One region of the Sporosarcina jeotgali genome, then DNA from elsewhere that is predicted to be linked to it. Evidence: predicted binding sites of a transcription regulator. Region 1 holds the regulator's gene; the other holds the start of a gene.

Region 1 (5,490 bases):
TGGTAATTTATCAGTAGATGAAGCAGTCGATCTAATTAAAAAGAATACTCGCCACTATGCAAAACGGCAGATGACGTACTTCCGCAACAAGCTGGAAGTCAATTGGTATGATGCAACAACAGAGAAAACGCTGCTGGTTGAGAAAATATGTGACGAAGTAAAGGGATTTAACCTGCATATCGCGAATACAAAAAGCAGGCATTAATTGCGAATATGAACTGTGGGGGGTAATTAGATGGCAAATGCCAATATGCAAGATACGTTTCTGAATTCACTCAGGAAGAATAACACGTTTGTAACTGTATTTTTAACAAATGGTTTTCAGCTTAAAGGGTTGATCAAGTCGTATGATAACTATACAGTTCTTCTAGAATCAGACGGCAAGCAGCAGCTGATTTATAAGCATGCAATCTCTACTTATGTTCCTGCAAAACCGGTTATATTGAAAGATGAACAATAAAAAAAGGCCATGACTGGCCTTTTTTATTTTGGCAATAAAGAGCGCTGCGGCAGCTGCCAGTGAAACTTAATGGATAACATGCGTAACGCGGCTGTAGCAATGAGCAATATATAAAGTGCAGCATCGTGTATATACGTATCGAATCCAACAATTAAACCAGCAAGTGCGGCCCATACTGCATAGATATCACTTTTAAAAACCAAAGGCTGACGTCCGGCAAGCAAGTCACGGATGACTCCTCCGCCGGCACCTGTCAACACCGCTGCCGCCACTACAGCGAACAGAGACATTTCCATCTCAACGGCCATTAAGGCGCCTTGAATGGCAAAGGCAGCTAACCCAACCGCATCAAAGTAAGATCCCCACCTATTCCACGTTTTCAGCAAGTATCCGGAAAAGAAAAAGATGACTGCTATAAGTACTGACGCAACTGTGAAAAACAGCTCTTGTCCCCATAAGACTGAAACGGGAACTCCTATAAAAACGTTCCGTACGGCGCCTCCGCCAAACGCAGTGACCATTCCTAATATATAGACTCCAAACATATCAAAGTCCTCTTCCATCGCAACAATCGCACCCGAAATTGCAAATGCGGCTGTACCAATCAGACTAAATACATCCCATGTCACTTCAAAGTTCCTCCGTTCAATACGTTTTAAAATTGTCAGGATGAGAATCCGTTTACCGAAAGCGTTCTACCTGTTAAAATGGGCAGTAAACCTATGGTACAGAATGGAGCATCCTGAATGAGTATACAGCAATTGAACGATGAAATCTTAAATCGTGCAGAAAAAGTTGAAAACGAACTACAACCTTATGCAAAAGCTGCCGAACGCATCGCTTTCCTCAATCAAAAGAAAGTATTGGCAGCGTTCAGAAAGAATCGTGTGAGTGACTTTCATTTAACCGGATCCACTGGATATGGATATGATGATGCAGGCAGAGAAGTGCTTGAGCAATTATATGCCGATGTTTTTGGAGCGGAAGCAAGTCTAGTGCGCGGTCAAATCATTTCGGGCACACATGCGATTGCGATTAGCCTTTTCGGGATATTGCGGCCCGGAGATGAACTGCTTTATATAACAGGGAAGCCCTATGATACGTTAGAGTCAATCGTATCCGGCGGAGATCAAGATACAGGCTCGCTGCAGGACTTCAATATCGGCTACCATCATGTTGATTTATTGGAAAATGGAACTGTTGACTATGAAGAAGTTGAACGTCAGATCAATCCCAACACTAAAATGATTGCCATTCAGCGTTCCAGAGGCTACGCGGACCGCCCATCGTTCACAGTTGCCGAGATTGGCGACATGGTGAAGCGGATAAAAGCAAATCATCCCGATATTATTATATTTACTGATAATTGTTATGGTGAATTTGTCGAAGAGCTGGAGCCGACGGATGTTGGTGCAGATCTGATGGCGGGGTCATTGATCAAAAACCCGGGTGGCGGTCTTGCTCGTACAGGCGGCTACATTGCAGGAAGAAAAGAATTGATTGAGAAATGCGGATACCGCATGACTTCACCTGGCTTAGGCGCAGAAGCAGGAGCATCACTGGATACGTTACGAGAAATGTACCAAGGATTTTTCCTAGCTCCGCACACTGTAAGTCAAGCCGTAAAGGGCGCACAATTTACGGCAGGCATGCTTGAATCCTATGGGCTAGTGACAGCCCCTCATTATTCTGCAGCCCGAACGGATCTGATTCAATCGGTATCATTCCAAAATGCCGAGCAAATGGTCGCATTCTGCCAAATGATCCAAGCCAACTCACCAATCGATGCACACGTGAGTCCTGTGCCATCGTACATGCCAGGCTATGCAGATGATGTCATTATGGCCGCTGGAACCTTCATCCAAGGCTCCAGCATCGAGTTGACAGCGGACGGCCCTATTCGTCCGCCGTATACAGCGTACATCCAAGGCGGCCTCACGTACGAACACGTAAAAGTCGCCATCCTATCGTCTGTTGAGCGACTAATCGAACTTGAATTAATCAAATCATAAGGTGGAAGTGATCATAAACTGCGGAAAGCGCTCATAACCCTGTAAAAGTGATCATAACCCGTGGAAAAGCGCTCATAACCCTGTGAAAGTGATCATAAACCGAGGAAAGCGCTCATAACCCTGTGAAAATGATCATAAGTCGCGGAAAGCGCTCATAACCTTGTGAAAGTTATCATAACCCGAGGAAAGCGCTCATAACCCTGTGAAAGTGATCATAACCCGCGGAAAGCGCTCATAGCCCTGTGGAAGTGATCATAAACCGAGGAAAGCGCTCATAACCCAGGGAAAGCGCTCATAAACTTGCGAAAATGACCATAGCCTATAGAAAGTGCCCATACCCGCATGCAAAAAATCCCCCACTAAAAAAACTGCGTATCCCTCAAAGTGAATGAGGAATACGCAGTTTTTATCTATAAAATTAATGAATCGTGCGATAAACACCGACCACTTTGCCGAGAATCGATACATTCTCAATAATAATAGGATCCATTGATGAGTTCTCGGGCTGCAAACGGAAGTAATCTTTTTCTTTGAAGAAACGTTTCACGGTTGCCTCATCTTCCTCAGTCATCGCTACTACAATTTCACCATTACTGGCAGTATGCTGCTGCTTCACAACGACGCGGTCTCCATTTAAAATACCAGCTTCAATCATACTATCTCCTACGATTTCCAGCATGTATAAGTTGTCCTCCGAAGTCCCGAACGTATCCGGAATGGGGAAGTACTCTTCGATATTTTCAATTGCAGTAATCGGAATTCCAGCTGTAACTTTTCCGACTAAAGGAACGTGAACGACGCCTGTTTTTAACTCGTCCATTCCATCTTGATCCAAAATCTCAATGGCACGGGGTTTAGTTGGGTCGCGTCTAATTAGTCCTTTACTTTCAAGTCGCGCGAGATGGCCATGGACAGTTGAGCTGGAAGCAAGTCCGACAGCTTCACCAATTTCCCGTACGGAAGGCGGGTATCCCTTTTTTTGCACTTCATCTTTAATGAAAGTCAGGATGTCTTCCTGTCTTTTGGAGATCTTTTTCAATATGTTCACCTCTTCACTTTTTTTGCAGGAGACGTCGCTCTGCGAAGTGTTTCTATGAAAATAGTATAACATGTGTTCGTACGCATAGCAAACAAAGGTTCTAATTTTTAGTGTTGACACACAAACCTTTGTTCGCATATAATAAAAGCATAGAAGCGAACGTACATTCTGAAAGGGGAAATCATCCATGACAATCATCCGAAAAAACAAAAATATCATAGCAGCCTTTACCTTATTTGCAATTTTAACTTTCGTCCTTATTCTTAAATTTTCAGTTCCTCAAGACATTATTGAAGTAACAGTCGTCGAAGGAGATACGCTTTATCAGCTAGCGGAGCGCTATGCAGGTGATGTGCCTGCAGACCGGTGGATACGAGAAGTGGCGACACTGAATAATTTATCTGACTCTGCTATTATTGCAGGTGAAGATCTCAAGTTGCCTGCACATTTTGGGCCGGAGGTTGACGATACTCGACTCGTCCTTGCAGAGGAGGGAGAATAATGGGGAATCGGGGTAGTTGCGTTTTGTACTGCAGAGTAAGTACTGAAAAAGATACTCAGGAGTTATCATTAACACGTCAGCATGAAGAACTGACAGCGCTGGCAAAAAGATTGGATTTCAGCGTGGCTGAATCATTCACTGACAAACACAGTGGATATGAATTGGATCGGGAAGGCCTATTGGATCTTCTTGATTATATTAAAGAGGATTCCATTGATGCTGTTTTAATCCAAGATGAAACACGTCTTGGCAGAGGGAATGCCCGTGTCGCAGTTTTACACCTGCTCGCAAAAACAAATACTTCTGTTTTTACGAATCATGACAGCGGCCCATTAGAATTGAATGAAATGGACTCCATGCTTCTTGAAATACTTGCAATAGTAGAAGAATATCAGCGGAAATTACATAATGCAAAGATACGAAGAGGAATGAAACGAGCTGTAGAGGCAGGGTACAGACCAGAACACAATTTACGAAACCAAGGTAATGCGGAAGGCAGGGAACGAATAGATGCACCCGTACTTGAAATTGTTTCTTTGCGCGATAAGGGACTGACTTTTGAAGAAATCACTTCTGTACTTAAAGGACTAGGTCATCAGGTGAGCAAGGCAACGGTCCATAGACGATATCAGGAATTTGTTGCAGAGCAGGAAGGCTAATTGGTTGCACTTCTGGCCGTTTTTGTTTACGTTCTAAATAATGAATGTGAACTGGAGGGAACGTTATGCTGGAAGAAAATAAGATAAACCGTATTAATGAGCTTGCAAAAAAGGCAAAAACATCGGGTCTTTCCATTGAAGAAGCGAAAGAGCAATCTCAATTGCGCAGTGAGTATTTGAAAACTTTCCGTTCAACAATGAGAGATACCATCGAAAATGTTAAAGTGCTGGACCCTGATGGAAATGACGTAACACCTGAAAAAGTAAAAGATGCTCAAAACAAGAAGTTTTTAAATTAAGTATCCGCATATCATCTGACCGCAGTTTGTATTCCTGCGGTTTTTTCATTACAATGGATGAGGAATCTAGTTAAAATAAGAGATTGTGAAAGGGTGTAATTACCGATGACTAACACTACTGATCAACTGGCGATTAATACGATCCGGACGTTATCGATCGACGCTATCGAAAAAGCAAATTCTGGCCACCCTGGCCTTCCTATGGGTGCTGCGCCAATGGCGTATGTACTATGGACCCAGCACATGCATCATAATCCGTCAAACCCATCTTGGTTTAACCGGGATCGCTTTGTTTTGTCGGCAGGTCATGGCTCAATGCTTCTATACAGCATGCTCCATTTAAGCGGATATGATTTGCCAATGGACGAACTGAAGAATTTCCGTCAGTGGGGATCTAAAACACCGGGTCACCCTGAATATGGCCATACAGCTGGAGTCGAAGCGACCACAGGACCGTTAGGACAAGGTATTGGAATGGCTGTTGGAATGGCTATGGCTGAAAAGCATCTTGCTGCTACT
Region 2 (5,490 bases), 400 kb from region 1:
TGGTACGCAGTTCATTATATGAAGTACGCCGAATTATTTATGATCTTCGCCCAATGGCGATTGACGATCTCGGTGTGGTGCCGACTTTGAAAAAATACTTATCCACTCTTATGGAGTATGAACCCGATGTCCGTATACACTTTCAGAGCATCGGAGAAGACCGCCGATTCGAGTCTAGTTTTGAAATTGCGGTGTTTCGCTTAGTTCAAGAATCTGTTAATAATGCCATTAAGCATGGAAGCAGTCGTGACGTATGGGTGAAAGTTGAATGGCTGCGTGAAACAATGAATGCAATTGTAAAAGATAACGGATCAGGATTCGATCAAAATGAAGTAAAAGAAAAATCATTTGGGATTATTGGGATGAAAGAGCGCATCGACTTGTTGAAAGGCGATTTTAAAATCACTTCAGAAGTTGGTAAAGGGACAAGCGTGTTCTTTAAAATCCCATTTAATCCCGATAGTATGGGCAAATAGATGCTTTGGAGGGAACGAACATGACAACAATCATGATAGTAGATGATCATCAATTATTCCGCGAAGGAGTCAAGCGTATTCTTGCGTTTGAAGATACGTTTGAAATTGTAGCAGAAGGCGATGACGGCAGCGAAGTATTTACTTTATATGAAGAGAATAATCCTGACGTAGTTCTCATGGATATCAATATGCCCCGCATGAATGGGATTGAAGCGACTGAGCAGCTGATGACCAAATATCCAGATGCGAAAGTCATTGTATTGTCCATTCATGACGATGAGTCATACGTTTCCCAGGCACTGAAAACAGGTGCACTTGGATACATGCTGAAAGAAATGGATGCGGATGCGATTGTCCAGGCAATTAAAGTCGTAGCTGCTGGCGGATCTTACTTACATCCTAAAGTTACTCATAATCTGGTGACAGAATATCGCCGATTAAGCGAACGGGAATATAAAGGATCATTCCATCAGCACGAAATTCGCCGTCCGCTGCATTTGTTGACGAAGCGCGAGTGTGAAGTATTGCAATTGCTGACGGATGGCCAAAGTAACCGGGCAATTGGAGAAACATTATTCATCTCAGAAAAGACTGTAAAGAATCACGTTTCAAGCATCCTTCAAAAGATGAGCGTGAACGACCGGACACAAGCGGTTGTGACAGCGATTAAAAATGGCTGGGTTGAAGTGAAGTAATGCAGCATTTATAAAAGGGCCTCCAATTGGATGGTCCTTTTGCTATGAAAGGAGAACAATTATGAAAAAAGTAACAGGATTTGCAGGAGCAGTTACTCTTGCCCTTATGCTAAGTGCCTGCAGCAGTGAGGATGATGCTGCTCAAGGCAATCCAGGGTCGATTGACGATGGTGAACAGACGAATGAATATGGTTCGATTGATCATGGAGTGACAGATAAAGGTGAAACTAAAGGGAAGGAAGACAAAGCAGACGACGCTAGTGACGACATCGGCTTCAGCTTAGATGGCGGAAGTATCGAAGAAGCAGCAAATGTACCTGCTGAGCAGAAGAAAGCTATTACAGAAGCCTTCAATCGTTATATTGATACGCTAAATGCAGGACAAGTAGATGCGTATCTAGAAACGCTTTCTACTGACAGTTATGATCTGGATGAAGAACGTGCAGCGACTGAAGAATTACTCGCAACCCGCGAACTGACCCGCACCCCTGAAAAACTTACAATCGTTAAGTATTCAGATGAAGAGGTGCAAGTATTTACTACTATGGAAACTGCAGTGAAAGATAAAGAAAGCGGCGAACAAAGTGTCAGTGAAGGCCGCCAAGTGACCGTTATGGTAAACGATAAGGACACTTGGAAAGTGAAAGCAGTCCACTACATTGGCGATCCCGAAACAAAATAAGTCAATCAATTGCAAACAGTGGATTCGAACGCGGACAGCCGCCTTCGAATCCACTGTTTTTTGTTGCATTTTTTCTTGAAGTGGCATAGAATACGAATAAGAACAGATGTTCGTTTTGGAGGCGAAGGAAATGTCAGTCTTGAAAAAGGAAGTGATTCCTTATTTAGAAAATATGATTTACCTGCCGATGGTTTTGACGATTTTAGAGCGGGATCGTTTACTCATTCAGCATGGGGATTTTAAATTAAAAAAGCCGTATTTGGGACTCGTGGATGAGGTCGCTAAATGTGTACACAAAGAGCTGGGAAATACGGCCGCATATTTGCGAATGAATCAATTATCGGTTATAAGAGGGAAGATGGACGATATTTTTACTGAGTACATTTTTGTCCATAATCATCAGGAGGACTGCAGAAGATACTTAAATGTGCGTTTACGTAATCGAACAGAGGAATTACTCACTCAGTATCTTCGGCAACCGGGTATCTGAATGAGCCTTCCTGTGCAAGGAATGTCCGTGGCCGCTGCAGTAAAAATTGTTTTTTTGCAAAATCCCGTTCCAATAATGCAGCAAAAGCGAATTGGCGCCACATAGTTGGTGTCGACACGTTGACTTTCATTTTATAGCCATTTTCCAGCATAACCGTGCATCCGACATTCTCCTCTTGAAAATCCGCAATCGCATGATAAGAAATCCAAACATTCTCTTCGGAATTCGGAGACATCGTCGGTAAAAAGATATAAGGTGTGTCGAATGCATGAGCGACAACGATTGGTGTCTTATGGCGGTTTCCGAGTGCATGACGCGCGGTCAACGTCCGTGTTTTTAAGGAAGCACCGTAAAGTTCGCATGTTTTTTTGACGATTTGAATCGGCTTTTTAGGAAGTTCGAATTCAGAATGACGTTCAATTACCCGAGTCGTCAGTTTATAGCCCTCCCGAATCGGTTGTAAAACAAATGTATCGGAATTAATCAGGTAATTCTCGGTATTCTTTCGTGAATGCATCCAAGTCACTCCTACTCACTAAGTAATAATTCCTATTATATAGGATAAATATTGGAAAGCAATCAGTAAAAACAAAATAATCAGAAATAAAACGCGAAAAAACTCTGCACTTGGCGTTTCTTAGCGTCCCTTGTTGAAAAGAGAGATAAGAAATGCACACAAGCAGCAGAGCAAATGGTTACTGGTTTTGATAGGCAAGGGCAGCTGCGCCTAAAGTTTTAGCAGCGGAACTCATTGCGGATTCGTCAAAGTCGAATCGCGGGTGGTGATGAGGAAACGGATGTTCAGGCTGTGCACCAGTGAAGAAGAACGTGCCTGGGACGTGTTCCAAATAGTAAGCGAAATCTTCTCCGCCCATTTGAGGAATCGTTTCGATTACTTCTTTTACACCTGGAACATCTTGTGCAACGTCACGTAAAAATGCTGTCTCTTTTTCGTGATTTACGACAGCTGGATATCCCCGCGTGTAGGTTACGTCGATTTCACAGTTGTTCATCAGTGCTGTCCCTTCAGCAATTCGATGGATTTCAGATTCCATGAGATCACGGATTTCAGGAGAGAATGTGCGCACAGTTCCTTTGAGTTCGGCCTTATCCGCAATAATGTTGAATGCGTTGTCGGCCACAAATGAGCCGATGGATAATACAGCAGATTCAATCGGGTCCACACGACGTGAGACGAGTTGCTGGAAATTGGTCACGAGTTGAGATGCAATTACAATAGCATCTTTTGTTTGGTGAGGAGAAGCACCGTGGCCCCCGGCACCTTGAACTGTAATTTCGATACGATCTGCAGCGGCCATAATCGGACCGCTCACGTATTGAATAGTGTTTGGTTCCATCATCGACCATAAATGAGTACCGAAAATAACATCCACACCGTCCAAGCAGCCATCTTCAATCATTGAAATAGCACCGCCTGGAGCGTATTCTTCAGCGTGCTGGTGAATGAATACGTACGTTCCAGAAAGTTCATCTTTCAGCTCATTCATTGCTTTAGCAAGGTGCAGCAGGGTGGACGTATGTCCGTCGTGACCGCATGCGTGCATGACACCAGGAACGGTGGATTTATAAGGGACATCTTTTTGGTCTTGGATCGGCAATGCATCAAAGTCAGCGCGGAGCGCAACTGTTTTACCAGGTTTTCCGCCTTCGATACGTGCGACAACTCCATTTCCGCCAACATTGCTTCGGAACTCTACCCCTAACTTCGTGTAGAAATCTTGGATATATTGTGCAGTATTCTTTTCGTGGAATGACACTTCTGGATGCTGGTGCAAATAGCGTCGAACGCTAACCATGTCATCAAAAGAGTTGTCGAGCAGCGCGTAAAGTTTTTCGTTCATAAAGACAGCTCCTTTTTTGAATATGGTATCCAGTATATCAGTGTGTTTTTAAACTCGCAATTGTTTGATAACAAAAAAAGAGGCGCATGGCCTCTTTTAAGGAATCGATTTTAATCTTGATCAGGATCAGGAGTATGAAGGGAACTGAATAATGTAAGATAAGGTGCACTTGCGAAAATATGAAATGCCGGTCCCTCAACGATATCATTCTGCGTAGAATCGTAAGCTGCTTTAAAGGCCGGATCATGCTTATACGTATCGAATGCTTTGCTGTCCTCCCACTCTGTCAAAAGGATATAGGTATCCGAACCGATAGGGCGCAGCAAGCGAAAAGCAATAAATCCTGGAGTGCTTTCCATCGCCGGATGCTCTCTTTTGAAACGTTCTTCAAAAATAGGCTTGCCTTCATCCGAAATGGCAATGTTGTTCAAAGCGAAATATCCATGTTCTTGAAGCTGCCCCACTTCTGAAACAACCTCGTATCGATGAGGGGTCTGAAAGACTGTTTTGCCTTCAGTTTCATGCAGCAATTGAGAGCCCCCGCTGCCGTGCATTAAAATCATCTTCTCGCTAGCATATTTCTCTTTAATTTTCTCCATGAATTCTGGAGTCCCACGTGTAATGAATACATTTTTCATAATTAGTATCCTCCTTGGCTGATCTATTCAATGTCATCTCTTACATAGTTATTTCCCCCGAATCCACCTCCTAAAACAACCCGTGTCAAAACAATGACCAAATGTGGCACAAATTTATGACAATAGGTGTATATTGCTATACATCCCAACAGTTTACGTCTATATTGAAAACGATAAGCTACACGAAATATGTAGAATTAAGTTCGGTAAAAAAGAATGGGGGATTTTGTTCATGGCTATAGTAAATGATACACTTCTTCGAGCGGCTCGTGGAGAACACATTGATCACACACCGGTTTGGTACATGCGTCAGGCAGGAAGGTCGCAGCCTGAGTACCGCAAAATTAAAGAAAAGTATTCACTTGAAGAAATTACACATCAGCCGGAATTGTGTGCCTATGTGACAAAGCTGCCTGTTGACCAATACGGAGTAGACGCTGCAATTTTATATAAGGACATTGTCACACCTCTTCCAGGAATGGGCGTAGACGTTCAAATCAAAGCTGGCATAGGTCCAGTCATTTCGAATCCAATCAAAACGGTTGCAGATATCGAAAAATTGACAGCGATGCATCCGGAAGATGATATTCCATTCGTGCTTGAAACAATTCGAATTTTGACACAAGAACAGCTGGATGTACCTTTGA

What was found. Region 1 encodes LexA, which represses DNA repair genes until DNA is damaged. Its sites were predicted from a motif close to CGAACATATGTTCG; they were not measured.
Region 2: the regulator LexA is predicted to act here: its motif matches at 1,953-1,966, upstream of PGH26_RS03325 (YhjD family protein).

The regions. Positions count from the first base shown of each region.
Region 1 covers NZ_CP116341.1:1,135,483-1,140,972, forward strand. Annotated here, with positions in the region: gene miaA (tRNA (adenosine(37)-N6)-dimethylallyltransferase MiaA) at 1-205, shown strand, start outside; gene hfq (RNA chaperone Hfq) at 236-460, shown strand; gene PGH26_RS05320 (trimeric intracellular cation channel family protein) at 484-1,089, opposite strand; gene PGH26_RS05325 (methionine gamma-lyase family protein) at 1,207-2,472, shown strand; gene lexA (transcriptional repressor LexA) at 2,891-3,511, opposite strand; gene yneA (cell division suppressor protein YneA) at 3,699-4,013, shown strand; gene PGH26_RS05340 (YneB family resolvase-like protein) at 4,013-4,672, shown strand; gene PGH26_RS05345 (DUF896 domain-containing protein) at 4,738-4,971, shown strand; gene tkt (transketolase) at 5,077-5,490, shown strand, end outside.
Region 2 covers NZ_CP116341.1:733,506-738,995, forward strand. Annotated here, with positions in the region: gene PGH26_RS03310 (sensor histidine kinase) at 1-476, shown strand, start outside; gene PGH26_RS03315 (response regulator transcription factor) at 497-1,171, shown strand; gene PGH26_RS03320 (DUF3225 domain-containing protein) at 1,233-1,853, shown strand; gene PGH26_RS03325 (YhjD family protein) at 1,984-2,343, shown strand; gene PGH26_RS03330 (competence protein ComK) at 2,312-2,860, opposite strand; gene PGH26_RS03335 (M20 metallopeptidase family protein) at 3,039-4,205, opposite strand; gene PGH26_RS03340 (antibiotic biosynthesis monooxygenase family protein) at 4,316-4,843, opposite strand; gene hemE (uroporphyrinogen decarboxylase) at 5,076-5,490, shown strand, end outside.